One region of the Streptomyces spongiicola genome, then DNA from elsewhere that is predicted to be linked to it. Evidence: predicted binding sites of a transcription regulator. Region 1 holds the regulator's gene; the other holds the start of a gene.
What was found. Region 1 encodes HspR, which represses chaperone genes until heat shock. Its sites were predicted from a motif close to TTGAGNNNNNNNNNCTCAA; they were not measured.

Region 1 (10,190 bases):
CATGCGGGCGCCGCCGGCGCCGCAGCAGAAGCCGCGTTCCTTGTGGCGGTGCATCTCCTGCTGGCGCAGGCCGGGCACCTTGTCCATGATCTCGCGCGGGGGCGTGTAGACCTTGTTGTGGCGGCCCAGGTAGCAGGGGTCGTGGTAGGTGATCAGGCCTTCGACCGGGGTCACCGGGACCAGCCTGCCCTCGTCGACGAGGTGCTGGAGCAGCTGGGTGTGGTGGATGACCTCGAACTCGCCGCCGAGCTGCGGGTACTCGTTGGCGATGGTGTTGAAGCAGTGCGGGCAGGTGGCGACGATCTTCTTGGCGGCCTTCGGCTTCCCGGTGGCCTCCCCGGCGGGCTCCCCGGACTCGTCGGCGGGGGACTCGCCGAAGGCCGTGTTCAGCATGGCCACGTTCTCCTGACCGAGTTGCTGGAACAGGGGCTCGTTGCCGAGGCGGCGGGCGGAGTCGCCGGTGCACTTCTCGTCCCCGCCCATGATCGCGAACTTGACACCCGCCATGTGCAGCAGCTCCGCGAAGGCCTTGGTGGTCTTCTTGGCCCGGTCCTCCAGGGCGCCGGCGCAGCCGACCCAGTAGAGGTAGTCGACCTCGGTGAGGTCCTCGACGTCCTTGCCGACGATCGGGACCTCGAAGCCGACCTCCTTGGTCCACTCGACGCGCTGCTTCTTGGCCAGGCCCCAGGGGTTGCCCTTCTTCTCCAGGTTCTTGAGCATCGTGCCCGCCTCGGACGGGAACGAGGACTCGATCATCACCTGGTAGCGGCGCATGTCGACGATGTGGTCGATGTGCTCGATGTCGACCGGGCACTGCTCCACGCACGCACCGCAGGTGGTGCAGGACCACAGCACGTCCGGGTCGATGACGCCGTTCTCCTCGGCGGTGCCGATCAGCGGGCGCTCGGCCTCGGCCAGCGCTGCCGCCGGGACGTCCCCGAGCTGCTCCTCGGATGCCTTCTCCTCGCCCTCCATGGTCTTGCCGCCGCCGGCCAGCAGGTACGGGGCCTTGGCGTGCGCGTGGTCGCGCAGCGACATGATCAGCAGCTTCGGGGAGAGCGGCTTGCCGGTGTTCCAGGCGGGGCACTGCGACTGGCAGCGGCCGCACTCGGTGCAGGTGGAGAAGTCGAGGATGCCCTTCCAGGAGAACTGCTCGACCTGGGAGACGCCGAAGACGTCGTCCTCGCCCGGGTCCTCGAAGTCGATCGGCCTGCCGCCCGAGGTCATCGGCTGCAGGGCGCCCAGTGCGGTCTCGCCGGTGGCGTTGCGCTTGAACCAGATGTTCGGGAAGCCCAGGAAGCGATGCCAGGCCACACCCATGTTGGTGTTCAGCGACACCGTGATCATCCAGATCAGCGAAGTGCCGATCTTGATCATGGCGAACAGGTAGATCAGCGTCTGCAGCGTCGGGACGCTCAGTCCGTCGAAGGCCAGCACCAGCGGGTACGAGACGAAGTAGGCGGCCTCGTAGTGGTCCACGTGGTGGATCGCGCCCTCCAGTCCGCGCAGGACGAGGATCGCCAGGCCGATGGTCAGGATGACGTACTCGACGAAGTAGGCCTGCCAGGCCTTGGAACCGGCGAAACGGGACTTGCGGCCCGCGCGGGAGGGCAGGTTGAGCAGCCGGATCGCCATCAGCACGAGGATGCCGACGACGGTCATCAGGCCGATGAACTCGATGTACATCTCGAACGGCGGGAAGCCGCCCAGGACCGGCAGCGTCCAGTCGGCGGCGAACAGCTGGCCGTACGCCTGTGCGAGTGTCGGCGGCAGCGTCAGGAAGCCGATCGCGACGAACCAGTGGGCGAAGCCGACGATCCCCCAGCGGTTCATCCGGGTGTGGCCGAGGAACTCCTTGGCCAGGGTGGCCGTGCGGGCCCTGGGGTTGTCGGTACGGCTGCCCGCGGGCACGGGCTGGCCGAGCGTGACGAACCGGTAGATCTGCGCGACGGCTCGGGCGATGAGCGCAACGCCGACCACGGTCAGGACCAGCGACACGATGATCGCGGCGAGTTGCATTCGGGGGCTCCTCGGGCCTGCGCGGGTGGGGACTCGGCACTTACTAAGCGGTAACTTATGCAGTCCGTGCCGAGCGTACCCAGTTATTCCGTCGCACTGTAGCCAGGTGGGCGGTGATCTGCGTCGCTCAGGTGACCCTGAGCGCGGGGCGGGAGCAGGGCGGGCAGCGTGCGCGCCAGGACGGCCAGGTCCAGCCCGATCCAATGGTGCTCCACATAGTGCTGGTCGAGCAGCTCCGGCTCGTCCCAGGGGAGTGCGGAGCGCCTGCGCAGCTGGGCGGGGCCGGTGAGGCCGGGCCGGACGGTCCCCCGCCAGGGGGCGGCGGCGCGGGGGTTGTCCGGGGCCAGGGCCGCCGGGCCGACCAGGGACATCTCGCCGGAGACGACATGGGGCAGTCTGGAGAGCAGATCCAGTCGCCAGCGGCGGATGCGCAGCGAGCGGACGGTGAAGGGGTACCCGTGGAGACCCGTCCTCAGCTCCCGTGCGACGATCCCGCCGGGTGGGCGCCGCAGGGCGAGGGCGCAGGCCGCGGCGGTCAGCAGGGGCGCGGCGAGGGCCAGCAGCAGCGTCCCGAGGGTCAGGTCGAGGAGGCGCTTGGGGTCCGGCGGCCGCGGCCACCTCGCCTGCGGCCTCGATGCTCTCGCCTGCGGCCGCGGCGGTCTCGGTGATCCTGCCGATTCCGCTGGTCCTGCTGGTCCTGCTGGTCCTGCCGGTCCCGCCGGTCCCGCTGGTCCTGCCGGTCCCGCCGACTGTACGGGGCGCAAGGCACTCACCTGACCGTTCTGTCGTTTCTCGGCTGATACCAGGTGGTTTCTGTCCAGTCGGACGCGTGTATGAACCTTTCGCGTGCTTTGCAGAACGATGGCACGGTGGGTGCGGGGGTGTCCGCAGGCCGCGCCGGACGGGTGGCGCCTATGTGAACGCACCGCACCATAGTTGAGTCGACTCGACTCAGCTCTGTTGACGTGCTGGTGCGAGTGAGGCATCCTTGAGCCAGTTCCACTCAAGTCCTCTGGAGGAATCGAAATGGCACGTGCGGTCGGCATCGACCTGGGCACGACTAACTCCGTCGTCAGCGTTCTGGAGGGCGGTGAGCCCACCGTCATCACCAACGCCGAGGGCGCCAGGACCACGCCGTCCGTCGTCGCCTTCGCCAAGAACGGTGAGGTGCTCGTCGGCGAGGTCGCGAAGCGTCAGGCAGTGACCAACGTGGACCGGACGATCCGGTCGGTGAAGCGCCACATGGGCACCGACTGGTCGATCGAGCTGGACGGGAAGAACTTCAACCCGCAGCAGATGTCCGCGTTCATCCTGCAGAAGCTGAAGCGGGACGCCGAGTCGTACCTGGGCGAGAAGGTCACGGACGCCGTCATCACCGTCCCCGCGTACTTCAACGACTCCGAGCGCCAGGCCACCAAGGAGGCCGGTGAGATCGCGGGTCTGAACGTCCTGCGCATCGTCAACGAGCCGACCGCCGCCGCGCTGGCGTACGGCCTCGACAAGGACGACCAGACGATCCTCGTCTTCGACCTCGGCGGCGGCACCTTCGACGTCTCGCTGCTGGAGATCGGTGACGGCGTCGTCGAGGTCAAGGCCACCAACGGCGACAACCACCTCGGCGGCGACGACTGGGACCAGCGCGTCGTCGACTACCTGGTGAAGCAGTTCGCCGGCGGCCACGGCGTCGACCTCTCCAAGGACAAGATGGCTCTCCAGCGTCTCCGCGAGGCCGCGGAGAAGGCGAAGATCGAGCTGTCGTCCTCCACCGAGACGACGATCAACCTGCCCTACATCACGGCGTCCGCCGAGGGCCCGCTGCACCTGGACGAGAAGCTCACGCGCGCCCAGTTCCAGCAGCTGACCTCGGACCTGCTGGAGCGCTGCAAGACCCCGTTCCACAACGTGATCAAGGACGCGGGCATCCAGCTCTCCGAGATCGACCACGTGGTCCTCGTCGGCGGCTCGACCCGCATGCCGGCCGTCGCCGAGCTGGTGAAGGAGCTGACCGGCGGCAAGGAGGCCAACAAGGGCGTGAACCCCGACGAGGTCGTGGCGATCGGCGCCACCCTCCAGGCCGGCGTCCTCAAGGGCGAGGTCAAGGACGTCCTGCTGCTCGACGTCACCCCGCTGTCCCTCGGTATCGAGACCAAGGGCGGCATCATGACCAAGCTCATCGAGCGCAACACCACGATCCCGACGAAGCGCTCCGAGATCTTCACGACGGCCGAGGACAACCAGCCGTCCGTGCAGATCCAGGTCTACCAGGGCGAGCGCGAGATCGCGGCGTACAACAAGAAGCTGGGCATGTTCGAGCTGACCGGGCTGCCGCCCGCCCCGCGCGGCGTCCCGCAGATCGAGGTCTCCTTCGACATCGACGCCAACGGCATCATGCACGTGACCGCCAAGGACCTCGGCACGGGCAAGGAGCAGAAGATGACCGTCACCGGCGGCTCCTCGCTCCCGAAGGACGAGGTGGACCGGATGCGCCAGGAGGCGGAGCAGTACGCGGAGGAGGACCACCGCCGCCGCGAGTCCGCCGAGACCCGCAACCAGGCCGAGCAGCTCGTCTACCAGACCGAGAAGTTCCTCAAGGACAACGAGGAGAAGGTCCCCGGTGACGTCAGGACCGAGGTCGAGACGGCGGTGACCGAACTCAAGGAGAAGCTGAAGGGCGAGGACACCACCGAGATCCGCACCGCCACCGAGAAGGTCGCGGCCGTCTCCCAGAAGCTCGGGCAGGCGATGTACGCCGACGCCCAGGGCCAGCAGGCCGCGGGCGGCGACGCCGCCGGGGCCTCCCAGGCGAAGGCCGACGACGACGTCGTCGACGCCGAGATCGTCGACGACGAGAAGGACCAGAAGGGTGGCGCTGCCCGATGACGGAGGAGACCCCGGGTTTCGAGGAGAAGCCCGACGTCCCCTCCGGCGCCGTTCCCGATGACGCGGCGCAGGCCGCCGCCCCCTCCGCGGAGGAGGGGGCGGCCCGGGCCGGGGACGCAGGACAGACGGCCCGTACGGCCGCCGACGCGGGCCTGTCGGCCCAGCTGGACCAGGTCCGGACCGCGCTGAACGAGCGCACGATGGACCTCCAGCGGTTGCAGGCCGAGTACCAGAACTACCGCCGCCGGGTGGAGCGGGACCGGATCACGGTCAAGGAGATCGCGGTCGCGCAGCTCCTGACCGACCTCCTGCCCGTTCTCGACGACATCGGCCGGGCCCGTGAGCACGCCGAACTCGTCGGCGGCTTCAAGTCGGTGGCGGAATCGCTGGAGACCGTCGCCGCCAAGATGGGGCTCCAGCAGTTCGGCAAGGAGGGCGAGCCCTTCGACCCGACGGTCCACGAGGCCCTGATGCACAGCTACGCGCCGGACGTCACCGAGACGACCTGCGTGGCGATCCTCCAGCCGGGTTACCGGATCGGGGAGCGGACCATCCGGCCCGCGCGGGTCGCGGTGGCCGAGCCGCAGCCGGGGGCCCAGCCCAAGGAGCAGGCGGCGGAGCCGGCGGCGGACGAGGAGAGCGGTGGCCCGGACGAGGGCTGACGCGGACGGCGGGTACCGGGAGGAGGGACGTCGATGAGCACGAAGGACTTCGTCGAGAAGGACTACTACAAGGTCCTCGGCGTCCCCAAGGACGCCACCGACGCGGAGATCAAGAAGGCGTACCGGAAGCTCGCGCGCGAGAACCACCCGGACGCCAACAAGGGCGACGCGAAGGCCGAGGAGCGCTTCAAGGAGATCTCCGAGGCCAACGACGTGCTCGGCGACCCCAAGCGGCGCAAGGAGTACGACGAGGCGCGGGCGCTCTTCGGCAACGGTGGCTTCCGGGCCGGTCCCGGAGCCGGAGGAACGTTCAACTTCGACCTGGGCGACCTCTTCGGGGGCGCCCCGCCCCCGGGCGGCGGCGGTGCCGGCGCCGGCGGCTTCGGCGGCGGACTCGGGGACGTCTTCGGCGGCCTGTTCAACCGCGGTGCGGGCACCGGTGCCCGCACCCAGCCGCGCCGCGGCCAGGACGTCGAGTCCGAGGTGACGCTCAGCTTCACCGAGGCGGTGGACGGGGCCACGGTCCCGCTGCGGATGTCCAGCCAGCAGCCCTGCAAGGCCTGTTCGGGCACCGGCGACAGGAACGGCACCCCCCGGGTGTGCCCGACCTGCGTCGGCACCGGTCAGGTCTCGCGCGGCGGCAGCGGGTCCTTCTCGCTGACCGACCCGTGCGTGGACTGCAAGGGCCGCGGGCTGATCGCCGAGAACCCCTGCGAGGTCTGCCACGGCAGCGGCCGCGCCAAGTCGTCCCGGACCATGCAGGTCCGCATCCCCGCCGGGGTGAGCGACGGCCAGCGGATCAGGCTGCGCGGCAAGGGCGCACCGGGCGAGCGCGGCGGGCCGGCCGGCGATCTGTATGTGGTGGTCCACGTCGGTGAGCACCCGGTCTTCGGGCGCAAGGGCGACAACCTCACCGTCACGGTGCCGGTCTCCTTCACGGAGGCCGCGCTCGGCGGTGAGGTGAGGGTCCCGACGCTCGGCGGTCCTCCGGTCACCCTGAAGCTGCCCGCGGGCACGCCGAACGGGCGTACGATGCGGGCCCGCGGCAAGGGTGCTGTCCGCAAGGACGGCACCCGGGGGGATCTGCTGGTCACCGTGGAGGTCGCGGTGCCCGTGGAACTCGGCGACGAGGCCCGTGAGGCGCTGGAGGCCTACCGCAAGGCGACCGAGGGCCATGACCCGCGGGCAGAACTGTTCCAGGCCGCGAAGGGAGCATGACGCGATGGACGGCCGACGTCGACAGCCCGGATTCGGTGGCAGGGCCTACGAACTGACCGAGGAGACCCCGGTGTACGTCATCTCGGTGGCGGCCCAGCTCTCCGGACTGCATCCGCAGACCCTCCGGCAGTACGACCGCCTCGGCCTGGTCTCCCCGGACCGCACGGCGGGGCGCGGGCGGCGTTACTCGGCGCGGGACATCGAACTGCTCCGCCAGGTCCAGTCCCTGTCCCAGGACGAGGGCATCAACCTGGCCGGCATCAAGCGCATCATCGAGCTGGAGAACCAGGTGGCCGCGTTGCAGGCCAAGGTCGCCGAGCTGTCCGCGGCGGTCGAGGGCGCGGCGCTGGCGATGCAGCAGCGCGAGGCCCAGGTGCACGCGTCGTACCGGCGCGACCTGGTGCCCTACCAGGACGTGCAGCAGACGGGCGCGCTGGTGGTGTGGCGGCCCAAGCGGGACGGCTGAGCGTCCGCCGGCCCGCGGCACTCGGGCCATGGCGGGGCGGCCCGGAGCGGTACACGCATCCAACGGGCCGCCCCGCCATGGCCGGCCGGTGTCTTTCGGGCGTCCGTCGGTGTCTCTCGGGCGTCTGTCGGTGTCTGTCGGTGTCTGTCGGTGTCTCTCGGCGTTCGGCGGTGTCCTGCGGCGGACGCCGGCGTCCGTCCGCGGACATCCGTGTCCGTCGGAGGTCTTCAGCGTCTGCCAGTGCCCGCCGGTGCCCGCAAGTTCCCGCAATCGTCTGCCGGCGCCTGCCGGCGCCTGCCGGCGCCCGCCGCGGGCCGCCCGTGCCCGCGGGGCAGGGCTCCTGGTCAGTGGTCGTGCTCCAGGATCCCGGACCGGGCGATGAGGTAGCCGAGCTGGGCGCGTGAGCCGCTGCCGAGGGCGGAGGCGAGCTTGGCGATGTGGGCGCGGCAGGTGCGGACGTTCATCCCGAGGCGGCGGGCTATCGCCTCGTCCACATGGCCCTCGACGAGCAGTTTGGCGATGGAGCGCTGGACACCGCTGACGCCGTCCAGTTCGGGGGCGTAGGAGACGACCTGGTCGTCCCAGGGGACGCCGTGGAGCCAGAACTGCTCGAAGACCCCCACGAGATACTGCACCAGACCCTCATGGCGCAGCTCCAGGGCGACCCTGCGGTCGCTGCGCGCCGGGATGAAGGCCACCTTGCGGTCGACCACGATGAGCCGGTCGATGATCTCCTCGAGGGTGCGGACCTCCGAGCCGAAGGGGGCCACCCGTTCCACGTAGGCCATGGTGGCCGGGTGGTGGCGTGCGGTGTGCTGGTAGAGCGTGCGCATCGAGACGCCCCGGTCAACCAGCATCGAGACGCGCCGCAGCCCCTCCTGGAGGGTCGCGGGCCGGCGGCCGCTGCCGGGCTGCACCGTCAGCAACTCCTCCTGGCATTCGGCGATGACCCGGTCCAGCGTCACGTTGATCAGGTTCAGCCCCTCGAGGACGGTGATGGCGTCGGTCGTGGACGGATCGTGTGAGTTCAGCGCCATGAATGGCTCAAACGACTCCGCCAGTGAGATGGTGAGCCGTCTCCGCTCCTGGATCTCCCGCTCCAGGGGGTGCATCAACTGGTGCAGGGCGATGGACGGTGGTACCGGGCGGAGCCACTCGGTGTCGTCGGGGTCCGGGCGCAACATGCCCATGTCGATGAGGCACGGGGCGTCTGTGACCTCCGACCGCGCTATGCGGCCACTGCGCAGAGCGGACGCATACAGCTTTTTCCCGGCCTCGCACAGCTCGTCGTGACTGTGCTTATCTCCCCCGTTGCCCTGGTTCGTCTGCATTTGCACCCCCCTCAGGGTCCTGAATTACAGGAACATGATGCCTGGCCTCGCTGGTGAAGGCGTTCGGAGTGGGCCATCGTCGTAACCGCGGGGGAGGAGGTAGTGATTAACAGAGGTGGAGATCGGCCATGACCAGGATGGTTCGTGCACTGTGCGCTATAGCCGTTGCGGCTGCTCTCGGCGGTCTCGCGGCGAGCGGTGAGCCGACGTGGGAGTCGGCGCCCATGACGGTGACCGCGACGCTGGCTGCGGCTCCGGGCGAACCCACTTGGGACAGCGCGCCGGCGAACGCGATTGCGGGCGAACCCACTTGGGACAGCGCGTCGGCGAACGCGGCTCCGGGTGAACCCACTTGGGATAGCGCGCCGGCGGACGCGGACGCATGAGCATGCCCCCGGACGATCGCGTCTTCCGGCGGGAGATGGCGACCGCGTACCGGTCCGGGTGGCACTTCATCGATCTCGTCACGGCAATCCCCCACCGTGGCGACTCGCTGATGGTCACTCTGTTCGGGGAGCCGATCGTCGTCGCCCGCGAGGACGACGAGGACGTCCGCGCCTACCGGTGCCTTCGCCGGCCCCGCGGGGCCCCGCGCCCCGTCCGCTGTGCCATCCGGTACGGCATGATCTTCGTCAATCTCGACCAGCGCGACCACCAGCTGGTCGAACCGGAGACCACCACCGCCACCCCCCGCAGCGCCTGAGCGGTTCCCCCGTCGTTCAAGATCGCTCAGGTGCTTCCCCCACACAGCGGCGCCATCGTGGACCTGAAACACGATGGCGCCGCTGTGCTGCGCGCGGGCATCCGGCGCGGGCCCGCGACACCCGGGCCCGCGACACCCGGGCCGGTGATCCCGGACCCGTCACGCCCGCGGAGGTGACTCCCGGGGGACGTGACTCCCGCGGACGTGACCGGTGGTTCCCGTACCGGTGGCTCCGGGACCCGTCATGCCCGGCCCATCGCGCGGTCCAGCGCGATCTCGATGACCACGCGGTCCGGATTCGGCGACGGTGTGCGGCCGTAGCGCTCGGCGTAGCGGGCGACGGCGTCGGCCACGGCCTCAGGGTCCGTCCGGACCGTGGCGCGGCCCTCCAGCGTCGCCCAGCGGCCCTTGTCGACCTGGCAGACCGCGGCCGGAGCCCCCTCGGGGCCGGCGGCCAGCACATGGGCGACCTTGCGGCTGTGCCTGTTGGTGATCACCCGGGCGATGCCCTTCCCGCCGCCCTCCGGGTCGTATGTGGCGCCCACCGCCACGACGTGCGGTGTGCCGTCGGGGCGGGGCGTGGTGAGTGTGCACAGGTGGTACTCGCGCCAGAAGCCGAGGAAGGACTCGTGCGGGTGCCTGGGGTCGATGGCCATGTTCCGGAACCTACCGGGGGCCTTGCACGTCGACGAATCCGGGGAGGACGCAGCCCGGGAGTGCCGTACTTGAGCGGAACGGGCTCAACTTTGTGTACCTTGGAAGAGTCATAGTCATGGGGAGAGCCGAGGCGAGGAGGAGAAGCCGCACGTGGACGCCGAGCTGACCAACAGGAGCCGGGACGCGCTGAGCGCAGCGAGCACCCGGGCCGTGTCCGAAGGGCACGCCGATCTGACCCCCGCGCATCTGCTGCT
Region 2 (10,190 bases), 1.5 Mb from region 1:
CGCTGCGGTCCGTCGTGCGATCACCGCTGGTCCCGGCTCGGCGAGCCCCAACAGGGCCGCCGGCGACGGCGATTCGGGCCGCGACCTGCGGATTCCGCCAGCTTGATCGGCTACACCACTCGGCGGACACTCGGCGGGACGCCTTCCAGCACGGCCGAACGGCCGGACGGCCGGACGGCCGGACGGCCGGAACCGCCCCGCTACTCCTCGTCGTCCTCGTCGTCTTCGAGCCGCGCCAGCCAGGTGGCCAGCCGCTCGACCGGGACCTCGAAGTCCGGGTTGAGATCGACGAACGTACGCAGCTGCTCGGCGAGCCACTCGAAGGTGATCTCCTCCTCGCCGCGCCGCTTCTCCAGCTCCTCGATGCCACGGTCGGTGAAGTACATGGCCACCAGCCTAATCCGGTCCCGTCGGTGGTCCGTCGGTGGTCGGTGGTCGGTCGGTCGGTGGTCCGTCGGTGGTCGGTCCGGCGTCTGTGCGGTCGTCCCCACGAACGTCTCCGGCGGCCGCCGGGCGGGCCGGCGTGTCCGGGGGGTCGTGCCGACCCGCGCGGCCGGTCATGACAGGCGGGCGGCACCAGGGCGCCTGACGGTGATGGGCGGGGTGGGACGCCGAGGCCCTCCGCGACCTCGCGGCGACGCTTCGAGCCCGGCACGTTCCCACGGTGTCCGCCCGTCCACGCAACCGGCGGCGAAACAGGCCGGCACCCGGGACACCGCGGCGTGACGGGTCCGTGTCCAGCCTCCCAGGTCGATCACCCCTTCCACGGTATCCGCGGCCGCGGGGGAGCGATCGCGTGGAACGGGCAGCCCGGCCTCGGCATGGGTGACGGGGCGGCCGGGGCGGCGGGAGAGGGCCGGCGGTGGCGCGTGGACCGGCTCGCACCCGCCGCCGAGGTCGCCACGCATGCCCGAGGGCCCGGCCCCTCGCGATCGTTCGCGCACGGGGCCGGGCCCTTTTCCGGTGTGTACCGCCGCAGCGGTCCTGGGGCGTCCTGAGGCGTCCTCGGTTGTCCTCAGGCCTCGAAGACCTCGTCGACCAGCTGCTGCTGCTCCGCCTGGTGCCGCTTCGCCGAGCCCACCGCAGGGGACGACGAGTGGGGGCGGGAGATGCGGCGCAGGCGCTCGCCGTGCGGGATGTCCGCGCCGACCGCCAGGTCCAGATGGTCGATCAGGTTGAGTGCGATGAACGGCCAGGCACCCTGGTTCGCCGGCTCCTCCTGAGCCCAGAGGTACTTCTCGGCGTTCGGGAACCTGGCGATCTCGGCCTGCAGTTCGGCACCCGGCAGCGGGTACAGGCGCTCCAGGCGGATGATCGCCGTGTCGGTGGCACCGCGCTTCTGCCGCTCGGCGTCGAGGTCGTAGTAGACCTTGCCGGAGCAGAAGACGACCTTGCGGACGTCGGCGGCGTTCACCGCTCCCGAGTCCACCCCGGTGTCCCCGATGACCGGGCGGAAGCCGCCGGTGGTGAACTCCTCCACCTTGGACGCCGCGGCCTTCAGACGCAGCATCGACTTCGGGGTGAAGACGATCAGCGGCTTGTGGTGCGGGTTGTGGACCTGCCAGCGCAGCAGGTGGAAGTAGTTCGACGGCAGGGTCGGCATCGCGACCGTCATGTTGTTCTGGGCGCACAGCTGGAGGAAGCGCTCCGGGCGGGCGGAGCTGTGGTCCGGGCCCTGGCCCTCGTAGCCGTGCGGCAGCAGCAGCGTGACGCCGGAGGTCTGGCCCCACTTCTGCTCGGCCGAGGAGATGAACTCGTCGACGACGGTCTGGGCGCCGTTGACGAAGTCGCCGAACTGGGCCTCCCACATGACCAGCGACTCGGGGCGGGCCAGCGAGTAGCCGTACTCGAAGCCCATCGCCGCGTACTCGCTGAGCAGCGAGTCGTAGACGTTGTAGCGGGCCTGGTCCTCGGACAGGTAGAGCAGCGGGGTGTGGTCCTCGTTGGTCTCCTGGTCCACCAGCACCGCATGGCGCTGGCCGAAGGTGCCCCGGCGGGTGTCCTGGCCGGCGAGCCGGACCGGGGTGCCCTCCATCAGCAGCGAGCCGATGGCGAGGGTCTCGCCCATGCCCCAGTCGATCGTGCCGTCCTCGACCGAGGCCGCGCGGCGCTGCAGCTGCGGCAGCAGCCGCGGGTGGACGGTGATGGTTTCGGGGACGTTGACCTGCGACTCGGCGATCCGCTTGACGATCTCCTGGGAGATCGCCGTGGTGACGGACACGGGGAACTCGGCCTGGGCGTCGGGGACCTGGGCCGGGGCCGGGTGGCTGGTGGCCTCGCGGACCTCCGCGAAGACCTTCTCCAGCTGGCCCTGGAAGTCCTGCAGCGCCTGCTCGGCCTCTTCCAGCGTGATGTCGCCGCGACCGATGAGCGACTCGGTGTAGAGCTTGCGCACCGAGCGCTTCTTGTCGATCAGGTTCACCATCTGCGGGTTGGTGAACTGCGGGTTGTCGCCCTCGTTGTGACCGCGGCGGCGGTAGCAGATGAGGTCGATCACGACGTCCTTGTTGAACGTCTGGCGGAACTCGAAGGCGAGCCGCGCCACCCGGACGCACGCCTCCGGGTCGTCGCCGTTCACATGGAAGATCGGCGCCTCGATCATGCGGGCCACGTCGGTCGCGTACATCGACGAGCGCGACGACTCCGGGGCGGCGGTGAAGCCGACCTGGTTGTTGATGACGACGTGGACCGTGCCGCCGGTGCGGTACCCGCGCAGCTGCGACATGTTCAGGGTCTCGGCGACGACGCCCTGTCCGGCGAAGGCCGCGTCGCCGTGCAGGGCGACCGGCAGGACGGTGAAGTCCGTGCCGCCCTTGTTGACGATGTCCTGCTTGGCGCGGACGACGCCCTCCAGGACCGGGTCGACGGCCTCCAGGTGGGACGGGTTGGCGACCAGCGACACCTTGATCTGCTCGCCGTCCAGGCCGGTGAAGGTGCCCTCGGCGCCGAGGTGGTACTTCACGTCGCCGGAGCCGTGCATCGACTTCGGGTCGAGGTTGCCCTCGAACTCGCGGAAGATCTGCGCGTACGACTTGCCGACGATGTTCGCCAGGACGTTCAGCCGGCCGCGGTGGGCCATGCCGATGACGACCTCGTCGAGGCGGGACTCGGCGGCCGAGTCGATGACCGCGTCGAGCAGCGGGATGACGGACTCCCCGCCCTCCAGCGAGAAGCGCTTCTGGCCGACGTACTTGGTCTGGAGGAAGGTCTCGAAGGCCTCGGCGGCGTTCAGCCGGCGCAGGATGCGCAGCTGCTCCTCGCGCTCCGGCTTGGCGTGCGGGCGCTCCACCCGGTCCTGGATCCACTTGCGCTGCTTCGGGTCCTGGATGTGCATGAACTCGATGCCGGTGGTGCGGCAGTACGAGTCGCGCAGCACGCCGAGGATGTCGCGGAGCTTCATCATCGACTTGCCGCCGAAGCCGCCGACGGCGAACTCGCGCTCCAGGTCCCACAGGGTGAGCCCGTGCTCGGTGATGTCGAGGTCGGGGTGCTTGCGCTGGCGGTACTCCAGCGGGTCGGTGTCGGCCATGACGTGGCCGCGGACCCGGTAGGAGTGGATCAGCTCGAAGACCCGGGCGGCCTTGGTGACGTCGTCGTCGTGCGAGGCGTCGATGTCCTTGAGCCAGCGGACCGGCTCGTAGGGGATGCGCAGCGCCTCGAAGATGTCGTCGTAGAAGCCGTCCTCGCCGAGGAGGAGGTTGGCGACGATCCGCAGGAACTCGCCTGACGCGGCGCCCTGGATCACCCGGTGGTCGTAGGTCGAGGTCAGGGTCATGACCTTGGAGACGCCCAGCTTGTTCAGGGTGTCCTGGGAGGTGCCCTGGAACTCGGCCGGGTAGTCCATGGAGCCGACACCCATGATCACCGACTGTCCGGGCATCAGCCGCGGCACGGAGTGCACGGTGCCGAGGCCGCCGGGGTTGGTCAGCGAGACGGTGACGCCGCTGAAGTCGTCCATCGTCAGCTTGTTGCTGCGGGCGCGGCGGACGATGTCCTCGTAGGCCTGCCAGAACTCGAAGAAGTTCATGGTCTCGGCCTTCTTGATGGCCGCGACGACGAGCTGCCGGTCGCCGTTGGGCTTCACCAGGTCGATGGCGAGGCCGAGGTTCACGTGCGGGGGCTTGACCAGGACCGGCTTGCCGTCCTTCTCGCCGTACGACCAGTTCATCGACGGCATGGCCTTGATCGCCTGCACCATCGCGTACCCGATGATGTGCGTGAAGGAGATCTTCCCGCCCCGGGCGCGCTTCAGATGGTTGTTGATCACGATCCGGTTGTCGAAGAGCAGCTTCACCGGGACGGCGCGGACGGACGTGGCCGTCGGCAGCTCCAGCGAGGCGTTCATGTTCTTCGCCACGGCGGCGGAGGGGCCGCGCAGCGGCAGCATCTCCGGGCCGCCGGCCGCCTCGGTGGTGCCGGCCGCCTTCGCGGCGGGCCTGGCCGGAGCGGCGGCGGGCTGCGCGGAAGCGGCGGGCTTCACCGGTGCCGGTGCCGGTGCCGGTGCGGTGGCCGGTGCCGCGGCCTTCGCCGGTGCGGCCGGTGCCGGTGCGGCGGGGGCCTGCGGGGCGGGTGCCTGTGCGGCGGGAGCCTGTGCGGGGGCCTGCACGGGGGTCGCGGGCGCCGGAGCCTGTGCGGTGCCCGGCGTCTGCGCGGCCGTCGTGCCCGCCGAGGCCGGCGGCGTCGCCGCGGCCTCGCCGGTGGCCCCGCCGCCCGGCTTGTAGTCGGCGAAGAAGTCCCACCAGGCGCGGTCGACGGAGTTCGGGTCCTGGAGGTACTGCTGGTAGATCTCGTCGACGAGCCACTCATTGGCCCCGAACGCGGCAGCGGGGTTCTTCCCCTGCCCGTCGGGGTCGGTCGACGTACTCGAGTTACTGGGGGACTGAGACGACACGGCGGCAACCGCCCTCTTCCGCTTCACAAGGTGATGGACAGCGGAAATAAAGGCTACGCCTACGCGGTGGGGAGGTGCAGGCCGGGCGTGGTCTTCGTCGCCTAAGTCACACCTGGCAACCGGTTTCGGCGCAGGAATTGGCGGGAAACAAACACGGTTTCCCTGCGGATGGGGTACGGCGGAACGCGGCCGCGGCCCGCCCGGCCGCACCCGTGCCCCGCTCCCCGAACACCTGGACGCGGGACGCGCCCGTCCGGTTCGCCACGGGCCTCGCTCCTCTTCGAACCCTACGTCAACCGTGTGACGAGGGGATTCCCGGGAGGGTCACCCTGATGCGGCATCCGCGCGTCGATTCGGCCACCCCGATGCCGCCGCCGTGCAGCTCCACCGCCCAGCGCGCGATGGCCAGGCCCAGACCGGTGCCCCCGTCGCTGCCCGGACCGTGCTGCGAGGGGGCGCTGCCCCGGTTGAACCGCTCGAAGACCCGGTGCCACTCCGACTCGGGGATCCCCGGGCCCTCGTCCTGGACCTCCAGGTCCAGGGACTCGGCCTGTGCGCCCCGGCGGGCACGGACGGTGACCCTGCCGTGCGGCGGCGAGTGCTTGACCGCGTTGTCGATCAGGTTCGCCACGACCTGGTGCAGCCGCTCCGCGTCCGCGTGCGCGGTCAGCTCCGGCGGCGAGACGTCCAGGTGGAGATGGACGTCCTTGCGGGTGTGGTTGCCGGAACCCGAGGGCAGCCCTCGCCGCCCGGCGGCGAGGTTGGCCTCCTTCAGCACTCCCGACAGATAGGGCCAGACCTCGAAGCGCCGGGCCCGGAGCGTGACCACCCCGTTGTCCAGCCGGGAGAGGTCCAGCAGCGTCTCGACCAGCCGGGACAGCCGCTCCGTCTGCTTCAGGGCGGTGCGCATCGTCTCGGGGTCGGCCGTCGATACCCCGTCCACGACGTTCTCCAGTACCGCGCGCAGGGCCGCTATGGGGGTGCGCAGCTCGTGGGAGACGTTGGCGACCAGCTCCTTGCGGTGCCGGTCCACGGCCTCCAGGTCGTCCGCCATGCGGTTGATCGTGGAGGCGAGGTCGCCGAGCTCGTCGCGGCGGCCGTCGCCGCGCACCCGGCGGCTGAAGTCGCCGTGGGAGATCGACTTGGCGACGGTGTTCATCTCGTCCAGCGGGGCGGTCAGCCCGTGCGCCACGAACTGGGTGATCAGCAGCGTGGTGATCATGGCGAAGACCGTGATGTAGCGCAGCTCCGCCCCGGTGCGGAAGGCGACCAGCGCCAGCCCGGTCGTGATCAGCACCGCCATCACGACCAGCGCGCCGAGCTTGGTCTTGATCGAGATCTCCACCGCACCCAGCCGGGACCGGAGCCGGCTCGGCCGGGTCATGGAGCCGGGGTCTCCAGGGCGTACCCGACGCCGTGGACCGTCCGGATCCGCTCGGCTCCGATCTTGCGCCGCAGCGCCTTGATGTGGCTGTCGACCGTGCGGGTACCGGAGGCGTCCGCCCAGTCCCACACCTGGGCGAGCAGCTGCTCCCGGGAGAGGACCGCGCGCGGTGTGTTCGCCAGGCAGACCAGCAGGTCGAACTCGGTCGGCGTGAGGTGCACGTCCCCGTTCCGGACGCGTACGCGGCGCTGGGCGTGGTCGATCTCCAGGTCGCCGAGGCGCAGGATCCCGCTGCGCGGCGTCACGGCGGCCAGCGCGGCGCGCTCCACCCGGCGCAGCAGCACGTGCACCCGGGCGGCCAGCTCGCGCATCGAGAACGGCTTCGTCATGTAGTCGTCGGCGCCCACGCCGAGCCCGACCAGCATGTCGGTCTCGTCGTCACGCGCGGTGAGCATCAGCACCGGGACGGGGCGCTGCGCCTGGACCCGGCGGCACACCTCGAGGCCGTCGAAGCCGGGCAGCATCACGTCGAGGACCATCAGGTCCGGCTGCCACGCCTCCGCGGCGTCCACGGCCGAAGGGCCGTCGGCCGCGGTCTGGACCAGGAATCCCTCGGCGCGCAGACGGGCCGAGACGGCGTCGACGATGGTGGTGTCGTCCTCGACGACCAGCACCCGGCGCTGGGCACTTCCGGTCGGGTGTGCCGCCGTGCCGTTGCCGCCGGTGTGTGTCTGCTCCATCGCCCCGCCCCTGTCGCGCACTGCGAGCTGCGTGTAGATCGGTGTGTCAGTTAGGCAGCGTAAGGGCACCGCCCAGGTCCCGGCTACGCAGGGCGAACTGCCAGGTGGACCACGTCGGGAACGCCTCGTGCAACCGCGATCTCTTCGGTTCTTACCCCGCTGAATCCGGCATTCCGCAACGTCCGCTCGAAATTCTCGGAGGGCTGCGCCGACCAGACGGCGAGGACCCCTCCGGGGCTCAGGCGCCGGGCGCAGGCCCGCAGCCCGTCCGGTGCGTAGAGGCTGCTGTTGTCCTCGGTGACGGTCCAGTCGGGGCCGTTGTCGATGTCGAGGCAGAGCGCGTCGTACGTGTCCGAGGTGTGACGCAGATACGCCATCAGGTCCGTGTGCAGGACGGTGGTGCGCGGATCGGCCAGTGCCGCGGCGGAGACGCGCCTCAACGGGCCCGTCGTGTGCCAGTCGATGATCGCCGGCTCCCGTTCGGCGACGGCGATCCGGGACCAGCCGGGCTCGGCCGCCGCGTGGGCCAGGGAGAAGCCGACTCCCAGCCCGCCGATCAGCACGGACGGGTCAGGACGGCCGGCGAGGGCCGTGTGGGCGGCGTCCACGAGCAGCCGCTCGGAGCGGCCGTCCGATGTGTCCATCAGAAAGCAGCCGTTGGCGATGATCTCGTGGATCTCCCCGCCGGGACCCCGGCGTTCGCGCAGCACGACCTCGCCGTACGGGCCTTCGCGCCGGTCGAGGGTCCGGGGGGCGGCGTCGCCGCTGAGGGGGTCCATGGACGCTCAGGCTAGTGCGCCTCGGGCGGGGTTCGCCCGTCGCGACGGGGTGAACGGTGCCCGAGGCGGCCCTGGGGGCTGCGGCCCGATCCCGGCGGCCGGGCGCGCGCCCCGGGATCGCGGACCCCCGTGGGAGCCGGCCGGGCCCGCGGGCCCGGGCGCGGGGCCGGTGCCGGCTCATCGGGATCGGGGGCGGGGGGCCGGGCTCCTCGGGATCGGGGGTGGCGCCGGCTCCTCGGGCCCTGGGCGGGGTGGGCCGGGGGAGCGGGCCGCGGGGTCGCCTACCTCGACGAGAGGTATCGCTCACAGCGAACACCTGCCCGGGAACATCGAAGACCTCCTCTGCATTGAGTCGATGTAACTCAACTTGACTGCCGAAGGGGAGATCATGGCTCCGACGCCCGCACCGCTCACCCTGCCTGTGCTTCCGCTCGACGACGAGGTCGTACTGCCCGGGATGGTGGTGCCGCTCGACCTGTCCGACAACGAGGTACGGGCCGCGGTGGAAGCCGCCCAGGCAGCGGCGCGAGCGGAGCCGGGAAAGCCGCGGGTGCTGCTCGTCCCCCGGATCGACGGCACCTACGCCGCCACCGGTGTGCTCGGCACCGTGGAACAGGTCGGACGGCTCTCCGACGGAGACCCCGGCGCCCTGATCCGCGGCCGCAGCCGGGTACGCGTCGGTGCCGGTACGACCGGTCCCGGCGGCGCCCTGTGGATCCACGGCACCCTCATCGACGAGACGCTGCCCGACCCGCTGCCCGGTTCGGTCACCGAACTCGTGAAGGAGTACAAGGCCCTCGCCACCAGCTGGCTGCGCAGGCGCGGGGCGTGGCAGGTCGTGGACCGCGTCCAGCAGATCGACGACGTCCCGGCGCTCGCCGACAACGCCGGCTACTCGCCCTTCCTGTCCACCGCGCAGAAGGTCGAGCTGCTGGAGACCAGCGACCCGGTCGCCCGGCTCAGGCTCGCCACCGAGCAGCTCCGCGAGCACCTCGCCGAGCAGGACGTGGCCGAGTCGATCGCCAAGGACGTCCAGGAGGGCGTCGACAAGCAGCAGCGCGAGTTCCTGCTGCGCCGCCAGCTCGACGCGGTCCGCAGGGAACTGCGCGAACTGGGCGGCGAGTCCGACGGCGAGGAGTCCGACGACTACCGCGCCCGGGTCGAGGCCGCCGACCTCCCGGAGAAGGTCCGCGAGGCCGCTCTGAAGGAGGTCGACAAGCTCGAGCGCGCCAGCGACCAGAGCCCCGAGGGCTCCTGGATCCGCACGTGGCTCGACACCGTCCTCGAACTGCCCTGGAGCGAACGCACCGAGGACGCCTACGACATCAGGGGAGCCAGGGCCGTCCTGGACGCCGAGCATGCCGGCCTGGACGACGTGAAGGAGCGGATCACCGAGTACCTCGCGGTCCGCAAGCGGCGCTCCGACCGCGGACTCGGCGTGGTCGGCGGCCGGCGCGGCGGCGCGGTCCTGGCGCTCGTCGGCCCGCCCGGCGTGGGCAAGACCTCGCTCGGCGAGTCCGTCGCGCACGCGATGGGACGCAAGTTCGTCCGCGTCGCGCTCGGCGGCGTCCGGGACGAGGCGGAGATCCGCGGCCACCGGCGCACCTACGTCGGCGCGCTGCCCGGCCGGATCGTCCGCGCCGTCAAGGAGGCCGGCTCGATGAACCCGGTGGTCCTCCTCGACGAGATCGACAAGGTGGGCTCCGACTTCCGGGGCGATCCCGCGGCGGCGCTCCTCGAAGTCCTCGACCCGGCACAGAACCACACGTTCCGCGACCACTACCTGGAGGTCGAACTCGACCTGTCGGACGTGGTCTTCCTGGCCACCGCCAACGTCCTGGAGGCTGTTCCGGAGGCACTGCTCGACCGGATGGAGCTGGTCAGGCTCGACGGCTACACCGAGGACGAGAAGGTCGTCATCGCCCGGGACCACCTGCTCCCGCGCCAGCTGGAGCGAGCCGGCCTGGAGCCGGGCGAGGTGGCCCTGGAGGAGTCGGCACTGCGCAGGATGGCGGGCGAGTACACCCGCGAGGCGGGCGTGCGGAACCTGGAGCGTGCGATCGCCAGGCTGCTCCGCAAGGTCGCGGCCCAGCACGAGCTGGGCCGGCGGGAGCTGCCCTTCACCGTCGGCGACGGCGACCTGCGCGCCCTGATCGGCCGGCCGCACCATGTGCCCGAGTCCGCGCAGGACCCGTCGGAGCGCCGCACCGCCGTGCCGGGCGTGGCCACGGGGCTCGCGGTCACCGGTGCCGGGGGCGACGTCCTCTACGTCGAGGCGTCGCTGGCCGACCCGGAGACCGGTGCCTCCGGACTCACCCTCACCGGTCAGCTCGGCGACGTCATGAAGGAGTCCGCACAGATCGCACTGAGCTTCCTCCGCTCGCACGGTGCGGAAC

Region 2: lon (endopeptidase La) is a predicted target of HspR. The motif match lies at 8,142-8,160, and genes of this name have one in related genera.

What each region holds. Positions count from the first base shown of each region.
Region 1 is NZ_CP029254.1:3,850,889-3,861,078, forward strand. It holds gene DDQ41_RS16940 ((Fe-S)-binding protein) at 1-2,019, opposite strand, end outside; gene DDQ41_RS16945 (sugar transferase) at 2,103-2,783, opposite strand; gene dnaK (molecular chaperone DnaK) at 3,046-4,899, shown strand; gene grpE (nucleotide exchange factor GrpE) at 4,896-5,561, shown strand; gene dnaJ (molecular chaperone DnaJ) at 5,595-6,779, shown strand; gene DDQ41_RS16965 (heat shock protein transcriptional repressor HspR) at 6,784-7,245, shown strand; gene DDQ41_RS16970 (helix-turn-helix transcriptional regulator) at 7,590-8,576, opposite strand; gene DDQ41_RS16980 (Rieske (2Fe-2S) protein) at 8,959-9,279, shown strand; gene DDQ41_RS16985 (pyridoxamine 5'-phosphate oxidase family protein) at 9,522-9,935, opposite strand; gene clpB (ATP-dependent chaperone ClpB) at 10,087-10,190, shown strand, end outside.
Region 2 is NZ_CP029254.1:5,313,279-5,323,468, forward strand. It holds gene DDQ41_RS23350 (DUF6104 family protein) at 201-386, opposite strand; gene DDQ41_RS23355 (multifunctional oxoglutarate decarboxylase/oxoglutarate dehydrogenase thiamine pyrophosphate-binding subunit/dihydrolipoyllysine-residue succinyltransferase subunit) at 1,016-4,891, opposite strand; gene DDQ41_RS23360 (HAMP domain-containing sensor histidine kinase) at 5,184-6,275, opposite strand; gene DDQ41_RS23365 (response regulator transcription factor) at 6,272-7,015, opposite strand; gene DDQ41_RS23370 (spermidine synthase family protein) at 7,099-7,794, opposite strand; gene lon (endopeptidase La) at 8,183-10,190, shown strand, end outside.